Regions from separate parts of the Dehalococcoides mccartyi 195 genome, predicted to be linked through region 3. Evidence: riboswitches for the same ligand, from Rfam matches in the RefSeq annotation. Region 3 holds a riboswitch; each other region holds the start of a gene.
The links. Region 3 has a riboswitch for cobalamin ahead of DET_RS03420 (ABC transporter substrate-binding protein). Riboswitches for the same ligand answer to the same signal wherever they lie in the genome.
Positions count from the first base shown of each region.

Region 1 (3,281 bases), 300 kb from region 3:
TATTCAGCAGGATACTCCGCCTGGTTTTGAAATGGGTTTTGATCCTGAGTCAGGGCATTGCGTTATCAGCCCTGTATGGGCTACCGATCTTTTTGGGATAATCACACCTGATAATATGGGAGTGCCCCGGTGGGAAGGCACACCCGAACAGAATGCAGCTTTAATCCGCATGGCTGCTAGATGGTGCGGCGGGGCTGAAGTGGGCTACTTGAAGGCAGATGAATATACCAAGAAACTTGTACATAAGACATGCGGCGTTTTACCGATTCTGGCAGATAAGAATGGCAAAGAAGTAGTTTGGGAAGATGTTGATCAGCCATACGAAACAGATAAAAAAATGGTTATCCCAGAAAAGTGCAACAACATAATAGTAGTTGTAATACGCGAGGCTAGAAATCCGGCTTTGATGGCGCCGAGCTATAGGGCGGATGCTACCACTGCCAAATCTTATGCTCGTTCAATTGCATTTGATATCCATTTCAGAGGATTTATTCATGCCATTGGCTATACTACTGCAGGTTCAGGCTGGGGCCCCTGGAATAACGTGCCGTTCGGAGTACTATCTGGGATAGGTGAGTTGGGGCGTATGAGAGGGCAAATAACCCCATCTTGTGGTCCATTAATTCGTAAGGTGGAGGTGTTTTTCACTGATCTCCCGTTACCCACTACTAATCCCATAGACTTCGGGGCTAATCGTTTCTGCAGGGATTGCGGATTATGTGCCAAAGCTTGCCCTGCTTCAGCTATACCGACTTTCCGTGAACCGACCTATGAGATTACTCCCGCTGATGATGCTAATTCCAATCCGACCAAGCTTATACCGGAATACTTTAATCTATCCGGTAAAAAGGTCTGGCCTAACAACGACTTTGCCTGCCACAATTTCTGGGTGACTTCTGGTAAACATGGGTGTGCGGCTTGCGTAGCTTCTTGCGTATTTAGCAAGGATATCAAGTCCAGTATCCACGAAGTAGTTAAAGGCGTAGTTTCTCAGACAGGTATCTTCAACGGCTTTTTTGCCAATATGGACCATGCCTTTGGTTACGGCATAGTCAAAGACCAGAATATGTGGGACAACTTCTGGTTTGAACCTGATAAATACTGGCCGCTTGAAGGTATTGAAACCAATTTATAAAGACTGGCAATAGCCTTATTTTCTAGAAAGGAAGTTAGAAATATGTGGTCTCTGTATACTCTCATATGGATGCTCATAGGTATCGCTTTAGGCGTAGGTTTTACATTTCTGATTAATAAACTTGGCCAGAAAGGGATATCTTTGCGCCTTTATGAATGGATTATAGGTATAGCCGGGCTGATACTATTCCTATTTACTATTCAGAATTTCTATACAGCTTTCCAAGAGTTTTATTCTCAGGCAGCCTATATGTTCCTGCTGGTTACCGGTTTACCGGCGATAATCCTTATGCTGGTCAGCTGGCAGTTAGTTACCAGACGTATCAAGGCCCAAAGTTAATATAAGTATTACCTGAAATCCCCTTGGATTCAAAGGGGGAAACGGGAAAGAAAGCCGGTGAAAATCCGGAGCAGTAGCGCCTACTGTGAGCGGGGAAAAGAGCAAGCCAGCAAAGCGCCCGGATTCAGGTACTGCCCTTCCGGTGACTACGGAAAGAGCAGGTGCGGAGTTAAAGATAATTAGCCCCCTCCTGTATTCCGGAGGGGGCATATTTTACGGGGAAAGGGAATAAGGCTGATATGGAGGGAACAAAGGTGATATCTGAACTGAAAACAGATACCTGTTATAAAGAACTGGGCAGTTTTCACGGGGTAAAAGCAGGCATTGTCTATCATAAGGCACTGGGTGCGTCCACCAATACTTTGGTAATAGAACTGCCGGAGGAAAGGAATATACTCTCCACCCGCACCGGGCTGGGTAAGGCCAGATATATCTTAAACACCCACATACCCCCTGAACTCTGGGATTTCATGCACGACAACTCATCAGACTGGCAGACAGCCTATTCGGTAGTGCTGGAAGAAGTCCTTGAGAGATACGGCACAGACCTGGATAAAGTCTCATTTTTATCTACTGGAGTAGACCAGGACAAAATAGCCTGGGCGGAAGAAAGTTATGAAGAGTTTTGGGTACTTGCCTTTGCTACTGCCGGGGTCAAGACCAACGCCATGCGGATAGGCTGTGATGCCGCAAGCGGTATAGAGCGAAATGGCAAGTTTGAGAAGATAGGCACGATAAATATTATCCTGCTTACCGGCTCTACTCTGGAGACACCCACGCTTGCTTCGTCGTATATCACACTGACCGAGGCTAAGAATGTAGCTTTACAGGAACTGGATATACGGAGTGCGGTACACCCCGAATGGCAGGCAACCGGAACGGGAACAGACCAGATAATCAGCGTATCAGGCGGGGATGATAAATATACTTATGTGGGTGGTCATACCAAACTGGGGGAGATGATGGCCAAAGCTGCAACTCAGGCAGTCAAACAGGCCGTCAGAAACTGCCGGGGATACTAGATAGTCGCTATTTATTAAATATTCATAGCCGAATAGTTAGTAATGTTAATATAGATTCCAGATTACTTATTAATATCTTGAATTCGTTTTATAGTTATTTATTCTCAAACGCCCTCAATTATCAAGCTAATGTCATAGCCGGTCTGGTATGGATTAGGTAGTCGTTGTATACCTTGGCAGGTCTATTAAGACAACTTATAATATCAGGAGGGTGATCTTATAAAATAAATTGATGTTAATTATACGGTAAATCCCGTGCCAGTTTACCAAATAAAATATCCGATTCTTCATTATTTAATATTCTTATACTCTTATAAACTCTTTTATTACCTTCAGCAAGGCTTTAACTGCCGGAATATAGAATGTAACCCCATTGTCTATAAAATCTTACACAAATGTTAGCCGTATTATTCAATTGTACTTGTTTTTTTTGTATGGTAATATTAGTATGGCTATAAGTAGCGGATTGTTGTGGGGGACTCTAGCCATGATTGATAACTTGGATACGATTCAGATCGATACCTTGCCTGTAGGTATTGTAGTGATAGATGTTTTGTCCAGAAAAATCATGAATATAAATCAGGCGGCCCAGAATCTTATCGGGGCAGAGGCATCCGAGATTATAGGCCATTCCTGCCATAAGTTCATTTGCCCGGCGGAAGAGGGTAAATGCCCGATACTTGATATGGGGCAATCAATAGACAATGCTGAAAGGCAGCTGCTGACCAGCAGTAGCAAGCTGATTACTATTTTAAAAACTGCAAGCAAGGTTACCATAAATGGCA
Region 1 covers NC_002936.3:299,119-302,399, forward strand. Annotated here, with positions in the region: gene DET_RS01785 (reductive dehalogenase) at 1-1,135, shown strand, start outside; gene DET_RS01800 (hypothetical protein) at 1,178-1,474, shown strand; cobalamin riboswitch at 1,473-1,616, shown strand; gene DET_RS01805 (adenosylcobinamide amidohydrolase) at 1,729-2,496, shown strand; gene DET_RS01810 (sensor histidine kinase) at 2,984-3,281, shown strand, end outside.
Region 1: it holds a riboswitch for cobalamin, as region 3 does, so the genes downstream of both, DET_RS01805 (adenosylcobinamide amidohydrolase) here and DET_RS03420 (ABC transporter substrate-binding protein) in region 3, are expected to answer to the same signal.

Region 2 (3,281 bases), 480 kb from region 3:
GCCGCAGGGTTTCGCGTTGTTTATCACCCGAAGTAAGAATATCCTCCGTCCGGCCGGGTTTTAAACCAAAATCTGCCGGAGACAAGCTGTAGTTAATAATCTGCCCGTCTTCGCCAAGCTCGGCAATGCGGCTTTCGCCCAAAACGGAAAGTTCATCCATTCCCCGGCCGCCGGGGGCAGAGCCGTAGATAACCAGGGCTTTTTTATAACCTATCTCACGCATCACCTCGGCCACCGGCTGCAATAGTTCGGCTGAATATACCCCCCTGACCGCATAACGGGGCAAAGCCGGGTTTGCCAGCGAACCGGCAATATTAAGGGTAGTCCCGAAACGTATCTGGGAAAGGATACGGAAAAGAGCCTGGGGGTGAACTTTGGCGCTCATGCCGTTAAAAATGCCTATACCCGCCGTTTCAATACTCCGCCTGACGGTCTCCACGTCTGTTTCCACGTCAACACCCAGTGATTCCAGCATATCAATAGTCCCTAAGCTGCCGGAAAGGGCTCTGGCACCGTGTTTTGCCAGTACCACCCCGCCCGCCGCCGCCACAATGGAAGCAGCCGTGCTGATGTTAAAGGTCTTCAGGCTGTCCATGCCCGTACCGCAGTTATCCACCAAAGGTTTATTTACCAAAGGCTTAACCCTTACCGTATCCTGCTCATATATAGCTTCCCAGACACCGGCTATCTCCGGTGCTGTTTCACCCTTGGCGGTTAGGGCGGCCATAAAGGCACCCTGCTGGAGGTCAGGCTGTTCATTCCGCATTATCTGGCAGAAACAGTCTTTTACTTCTTCACGGTTAAGATTTTCCTTTGAAATAAGGCGGCTTATGACAGCCCCGAAATTTTTTACCCTGTTTTCGTCCACTTTTGTTTCCCTCTTTTTTATTAAAATTTGATAATGGTTTTAAGGCCTTTTAGCTTTTCCACCCCCAGAAAAGCCTCCTCTATATCTGAAATACCCGTTACCCGGCTGATAAGCCTTTTTACAGGTATAATCCCATCCGTTATCAGGCTAAGCGCCCGGGTATTATCCGCTGGAGTAGAGCCGTAAGAGCCGCTCAAGGCCAGCTCCCGGTAATGGATAGTGTTGGCGTCCAGGCTGAATTCAGAACGGTCTTTAGGCAGACCGGAAAAGAAATTTATCCGCCCGCCGGGGCTCAAAACAGAGGGCAGCTCTCCCACTTCTACCCCCGAACTGGCAATCAAAATCACATCTACCCCCGCCCCCCCGGTCTGCTCAAAAACCCCCTGCCTGAGGCTGGTCTTTGCCAAATCTATCACCCCGTCAGGGCAGGCCAGTTCCGCCCCACACACCCTGTCAGGCAGGACTTCGGCCATAAGCACCTTTTCCGCCCCGTTATGCCGGGCGAGCATGGCCTGTAAAAGACCTAAAGGCCCAGCCCCCAGCACCAGCACCCGGTCTCCGTCCCCCACCCGGCTAACAGACTGGCTGTGGATACAGCTGGCAAGCGGCTCAGCCAGAGAGGCTTCTTCGTCTGAAACATTCTCAGGTATTATGTTAAGCCCGCCAGGCAGGCTTTCAGGGGGAAGTGCCATATATTCGGCCAAGCCCCCGTCATAATTAAAACCGATTATTTTCACCTGCCCGCACAAATTCTCCCTGCCCTGCAGGCAAAGCGGGCAGACCCCGCAGGCAATACCCGGATAAACCTGCACCCTGTCACCCGCCTTGAAATCAGGGTGTTCAGAGCAGGCTACCACAGCGGCTATTTCATGCCCCAGTATCCGGGGATACTTAAGGTCACGGTGTCCCCGCCGGAACATCTTTACGTCTGTGCCGCAGATTGCACAGCAGGCTACCTCCAAGAGCACACCACCCTTGGGGCAGGACGGAGTGTCCACCTCCGCCAGGCTAAGTTTAGCCGGTTCTTCCAGCAAGACCGCTTTCATATTTCCCCCCATAATAAAAAAATCCCCAAACCACCAAGGTTTGAGGATTAAAAAAAATAAAACCCCAAACCTTTCGGCTCAGGGATTTACCATTTCCCACGGCCATTTTCCGCGAAACTCTATACCGGCAGATATTCTGGCTTACGGCTCAACCTACTCACCGGGCCTTCCCGCTTCATTTTAATGAAACAGTGGCGTATTCCAGTTTTCGTCCCCGTATACAGCGGCGGGACCGCACCTGATTCTAACAGGCTTCCCTTTTAAGCTTTTGTTACAAAGCACCGGCAGACCATATTCAATTAGACTTGATTTTAATTAGTTATTTCTGTTTTGTCAATACTTATTTTAGCCGCATTTTGCCCAAAAAACAGCTGCTTCAAAAGCCGGGTGGATAAAGAATTAAATGGGTGGTAGAATAGAGCAGTTTGGCTCACAGGTGAGCTTGCAGATTGACAATGTACTATATGTTGCAAGTATAATATCAGGAACTAGGTCTTTTAAATATCGGCTTAAATATTTTGTAGAAGAGACATATATGGCCAAAACAAAAGCACCTGCAGACAAAATGGAACCGGCTGAAGAAATCAAACAGGACGGCAAGGTAGTTTCTACCAAGCGCACCGCCGGCAGTGAGTTTTTCTGGACACAGAGCCGCTGCACCGGATGTAACCGCTGTGCCAGCATCTGCCCGGTAGATGCTATCAAACTGGACAGGGATAAGACACCCACCAAACGGGTCGGCACCGCTCCCTGCACCCGCGCCTGCCCCGCCGGATTGGATATCCCCCGCTATGTCCGCTTTGTAGCTGAGGGCAACGCCCCGGCTGCCACTGCTGTTATGAGAGAAAAGATACCCTTCCCTTCAGTGTGCGGTTATGTCTGTTTCCACCCCTGTGAACTGGAGTGCCAGCGCCAGAAATTTGACGAGCCTATTGCCATTCGGGCTTTAAAGAGATATGCCGCTGAAAATGACGACGGCAGTTGGAAAAATAACCTTAAAATTGCCCCTTCCACCGGCAAAAAGGTAGCTATTATCGGTTCCGGCCCAGCCGGGCTTACCTCAGCCTACTTTTTGACCCTGCTGGGGCACGAAGCAACTATATTTGAATCTATGGAATACGCCGGCGGCAAGATGTTTTACAGTATACCCGAGCATCAGCTGCCCAAAGATATACTCAATAAAGAAATTAAGGCCATCACCGACCTGGGCGTAACCATCCATACCTCCTGCCAGGTGCAGTCCGTACAGACCCTGTTAAAACAGGGCTACGATTCGGTTCTGCTTTCCACCGGCGTACTCGGTCTGGACGAAGGGCTGCTCCTTCCCTGTGATGAAACCGTTGAATCAGACCTGATGCAGGGCAGTG
Region 2 covers NC_002936.3:121,472-124,752, reverse strand. Annotated here, with positions in the region: gene trpD (anthranilate phosphoribosyltransferase) at 1-868, opposite strand, end outside; gene DET_RS00725 (zinc-dependent dehydrogenase) at 889-1,914, opposite strand; cobalamin riboswitch at 2,023-2,215, opposite strand; gene DET_RS00720 (4Fe-4S binding protein) at 2,450-3,281, shown strand, end outside.
Region 2: it holds a riboswitch for cobalamin, as region 3 does, so the genes downstream of both, DET_RS00725 (zinc-dependent dehydrogenase) here and DET_RS03420 (ABC transporter substrate-binding protein) in region 3, are expected to answer to the same signal.

Region 3 (3,281 bases):
TCAACTGGCTGAAGTATTTTTCTGCCGCAGAGCTGAAAGACGAGTTAGCCGAAAACGGGTTTGAGGTAACAGGTGTATTTTCAGATGTTGCCGGGAAGGTTTACTGCGAAACTTCACCTGAAATTGCCGTAGTTGCCCGCAAGAAAAACTAACTTATTAGCTAGGATACTGGTTTTAACAGCCGCAGTTTTTGAGTCTGCGGCTGTTTTATTGATTGAGATAAACCCGTTTATTAGGTAAAATGGTTTGCAGTTATATATCCTTAAACCTTACAAGAGAGAAGCGAGCGTAATGATAAAACCAACCAAGCTGATTCCGCCTTTTCCCCAGATGACAATAGGGGTTATGGGTTCTGCCGGCGGGGCAATGTCTGATGAAACCAAAAAAATCTACGTTGTCTGGGTGAGTGCATAGCCAAGCGTAAACATGTACTTATTACCGGTGCCTGTCCCGGTATGCCCCATGAAACTGTGCTGGGGGCTAAGGAAGAAGGCGGAGTAGTAGTGGGTATTTCTCCGGCCCTCAATCTGGAAGAACACGTAGAAAAATACCATTCTCCCACCCGCGGATATGACGCCATTATCTATACCGGCTCAGGTCTGATGGGACGGGAGATTGAAAATATCCGCAGCTGTGACGTAGTTATATTTGCCGGGGGGCGCTCCGGCACTCTGGGTGAGTTTGCCATAGCTTATGACGAAGGCAAGGTTATAGGCGTGTTGCGGGGGAGCGGCGGTATTGCTGACCATCTGGACAAGATTATTGCCATGGTGGACAAGGAAACCGGTGCCCGGGTCTACTACGAATCAGACCCGCATAAACTGCTGGACGTACTGGAAGCAGTTTACCGGGAACGTATTTTCCCCAGGCATAAGCTTCTGCTGGAAAACCACAGCCCTGACGGTATTTACGACGGCTAATCTAATTTTAATCTGAAAGGGATTTAGTTTCTAAATCCCTTTTTTATGTCCCCGGAATGCTTGGGATAGGGGGTCTGTCAAAGCAGGTTTACGGGTCTGGTTTCCCTGAGAATATATTTCAGGTTTTTCGTTTATGTATTGACTAAACAAAATAACTGGAGTAAACTAAAATTTAGTTGAATATATGACGGGATAGCTATGAGTGCAAGACCGGTGCGAATCCGGCGCAGTACCGCCTACTGTGACCGAGGGGAGACCTTCGGGAGCCAGAACCTCAAATTCCGTTACCAGGCACTCCGCGGAATAGGGAGGGTAGTCATTTTAAAGTGACTGAAATACCTTTGTCCGATGAGGCAGAGGTATTTTTTATGTCTGGCAGAGTATATAAAAAATAACAGGGCCTTGAACTTTGAGTGCAAGACCGGTGCAATTCCGGCGCAGTACCGCCTGCTGTAATGGGGCAAATACCCCGAAGTCAGAACTTCAAAGTTCGGTTTTAGAGGCTCTCCGCGGTAAGAGGAGGTACGTGGCCATGCAGAAAAACTTGTAAGAGGAAACAGTTTTGCCCGTGGTTTTGGTTTCCGATATTAAAAATGAATGGAGCAGTTATGCTGAGTGATATTAAAATGAAACTTAACAGTAAGAGTGCCCGCTTGGGTACGGCTGTTGCCAGTATCTTCTTAAGTTTGGTTTTGCTGCTGGGTTTGGCAGGCGGCTGTAAAACGGCAGACGATACCGAAAATGAAGATGATACCCCGGTAGTAACCGAAGTAAGCTATCCCTTGACAGTGACAGACCAGCTGGGCAGGACGGTAACTATTCAGTCCGAACCCCAGACTATAGTCTCTCTTTCCCCCAGCAATACCGAAACTATTTATGCTATGGGACTGGAAGATAAACTGGTGGGTGTGACTACTTACTGCAACTACCCTGAGGCCGCCGCAGATAAGCCCAAGGTGGGCGGTTTTTCAACCGTAGATGTTGAAGCGGTGACTGCTATAGGACCTGATATTATTCTGGCCTCCAATCTTCATGAATCTACCGTTATCCCTCAGCTTGAACAGCTGGGTCTGACTGTGATAGCTATCAGCCCGGATAATCTGGAAGAAGTAATCTCATCTATTGAGCTTATTGGCAAATGCCTTAATCAGGTTGAAAAAGCCAATTCGCTGGTAGACGGGATGCAAACCCGTATAGATGCGGTAACAGCCAAGGTCAAAAACCTGTCTGACAGTCAGAAACCGCGTGTTTTATACATTGTCTGGCATGAACCTCTTATGAGTGTTGGTTCTACTGCCTTTATAACCGGCTTGATTACTGCTGCCGGAAGCGTTAGTATTACTGCTGATTCTGTAGAAGCTTATCCTACCATTAGTTTGGAAACAGTACTCGGGGCTAATCCCCAGGTGATAGTGGTGGGTACCGGTATGGGTTCAGGGGCGGATGCGCCGCTGATTTTTATGCAGGATGAGCCCCGTCTGGCGGCTATTGATGCCAGAATAAACGGCAATATATATAGTATCAATACAGACCTTATCGGCCGTACCGGCCCGCGGATTGTAGATGCTCTGGAGCAGCTGGCCCAGATGCTCCACCCTGAAATATTCGGGGCTTTCAGCGGATAAAGAATTCGGCTGGGGCAGGTATATACCTGCCCCACAGTTTTGCAGGTAAGAATGGGTGTTAATACAAGTCTGAATAAAGAAAACTGCCCGGCAGTACCCGGCGGTCTGCACCCTCACTGGCAGGGCAGGCTTTATGCAATGCTCGGGTTGCTTGGATTGCTGCTGCTGGCGGCAATCTTTGCTATTTCATTCGGCTCGGTTGAAGTGCCGTTTTTTACCACTATATCCATTATAATTTCAAAAATCCCCTTTATACATATCAGCCCTGACTGGACTGTAAATACCCAGACTATTATTTGGGATATCCGTTTGCCCAGAGTCCTGCTGGCCGGAGTGGTGGGTATGGCTTTGGCTGTGGCCGGGGCTACATATCAGGGGCTTTTCTGTAACCCTCTGGCAGACCCTTATCTTATCGGTGTGGCCCAAGGGGCGGCGGTAGGCGCTGTACTGGGGCTGATACTAGGTATCGGTTTTGATATACTGGGTATTTTCGCAACCCCGCTGTTTGCCTTTGTGGGGGCGTTCGGGGCGGTAGGTGTTGTGTATATGCTGGCCAGGGTGGGAAACCGCCTTACGGTTACCACTTTGATACTGGCCGGTGTGGCACTGGGCTCATTCCTTACGGCTGTTGTATCGTATTTGATTACGGTCAGCGGCGACAAGATTCACTCTGTTATGTTCTGGCTGATGGGCAGTTTTTCTATGGCTGCCTGGGACAGTGTAAAAATAGTTGTAC
Region 3 covers NC_002936.3:598,080-601,360, forward strand. Annotated here, with positions in the region: gene DET_RS03410 (class I SAM-dependent methyltransferase) at 1-152, shown strand, start outside; gene DET_RS08845 (hypothetical protein) at 292-414, shown strand; gene DET_RS03415 (hypothetical protein) at 435-920, shown strand; cobalamin riboswitch at 1,080-1,215, shown strand; cobalamin riboswitch at 1,306-1,424, shown strand; gene DET_RS03420 (ABC transporter substrate-binding protein) at 1,529-2,545, shown strand; gene DET_RS03425 (FecCD family ABC transporter permease) at 2,597-3,281, shown strand, end outside.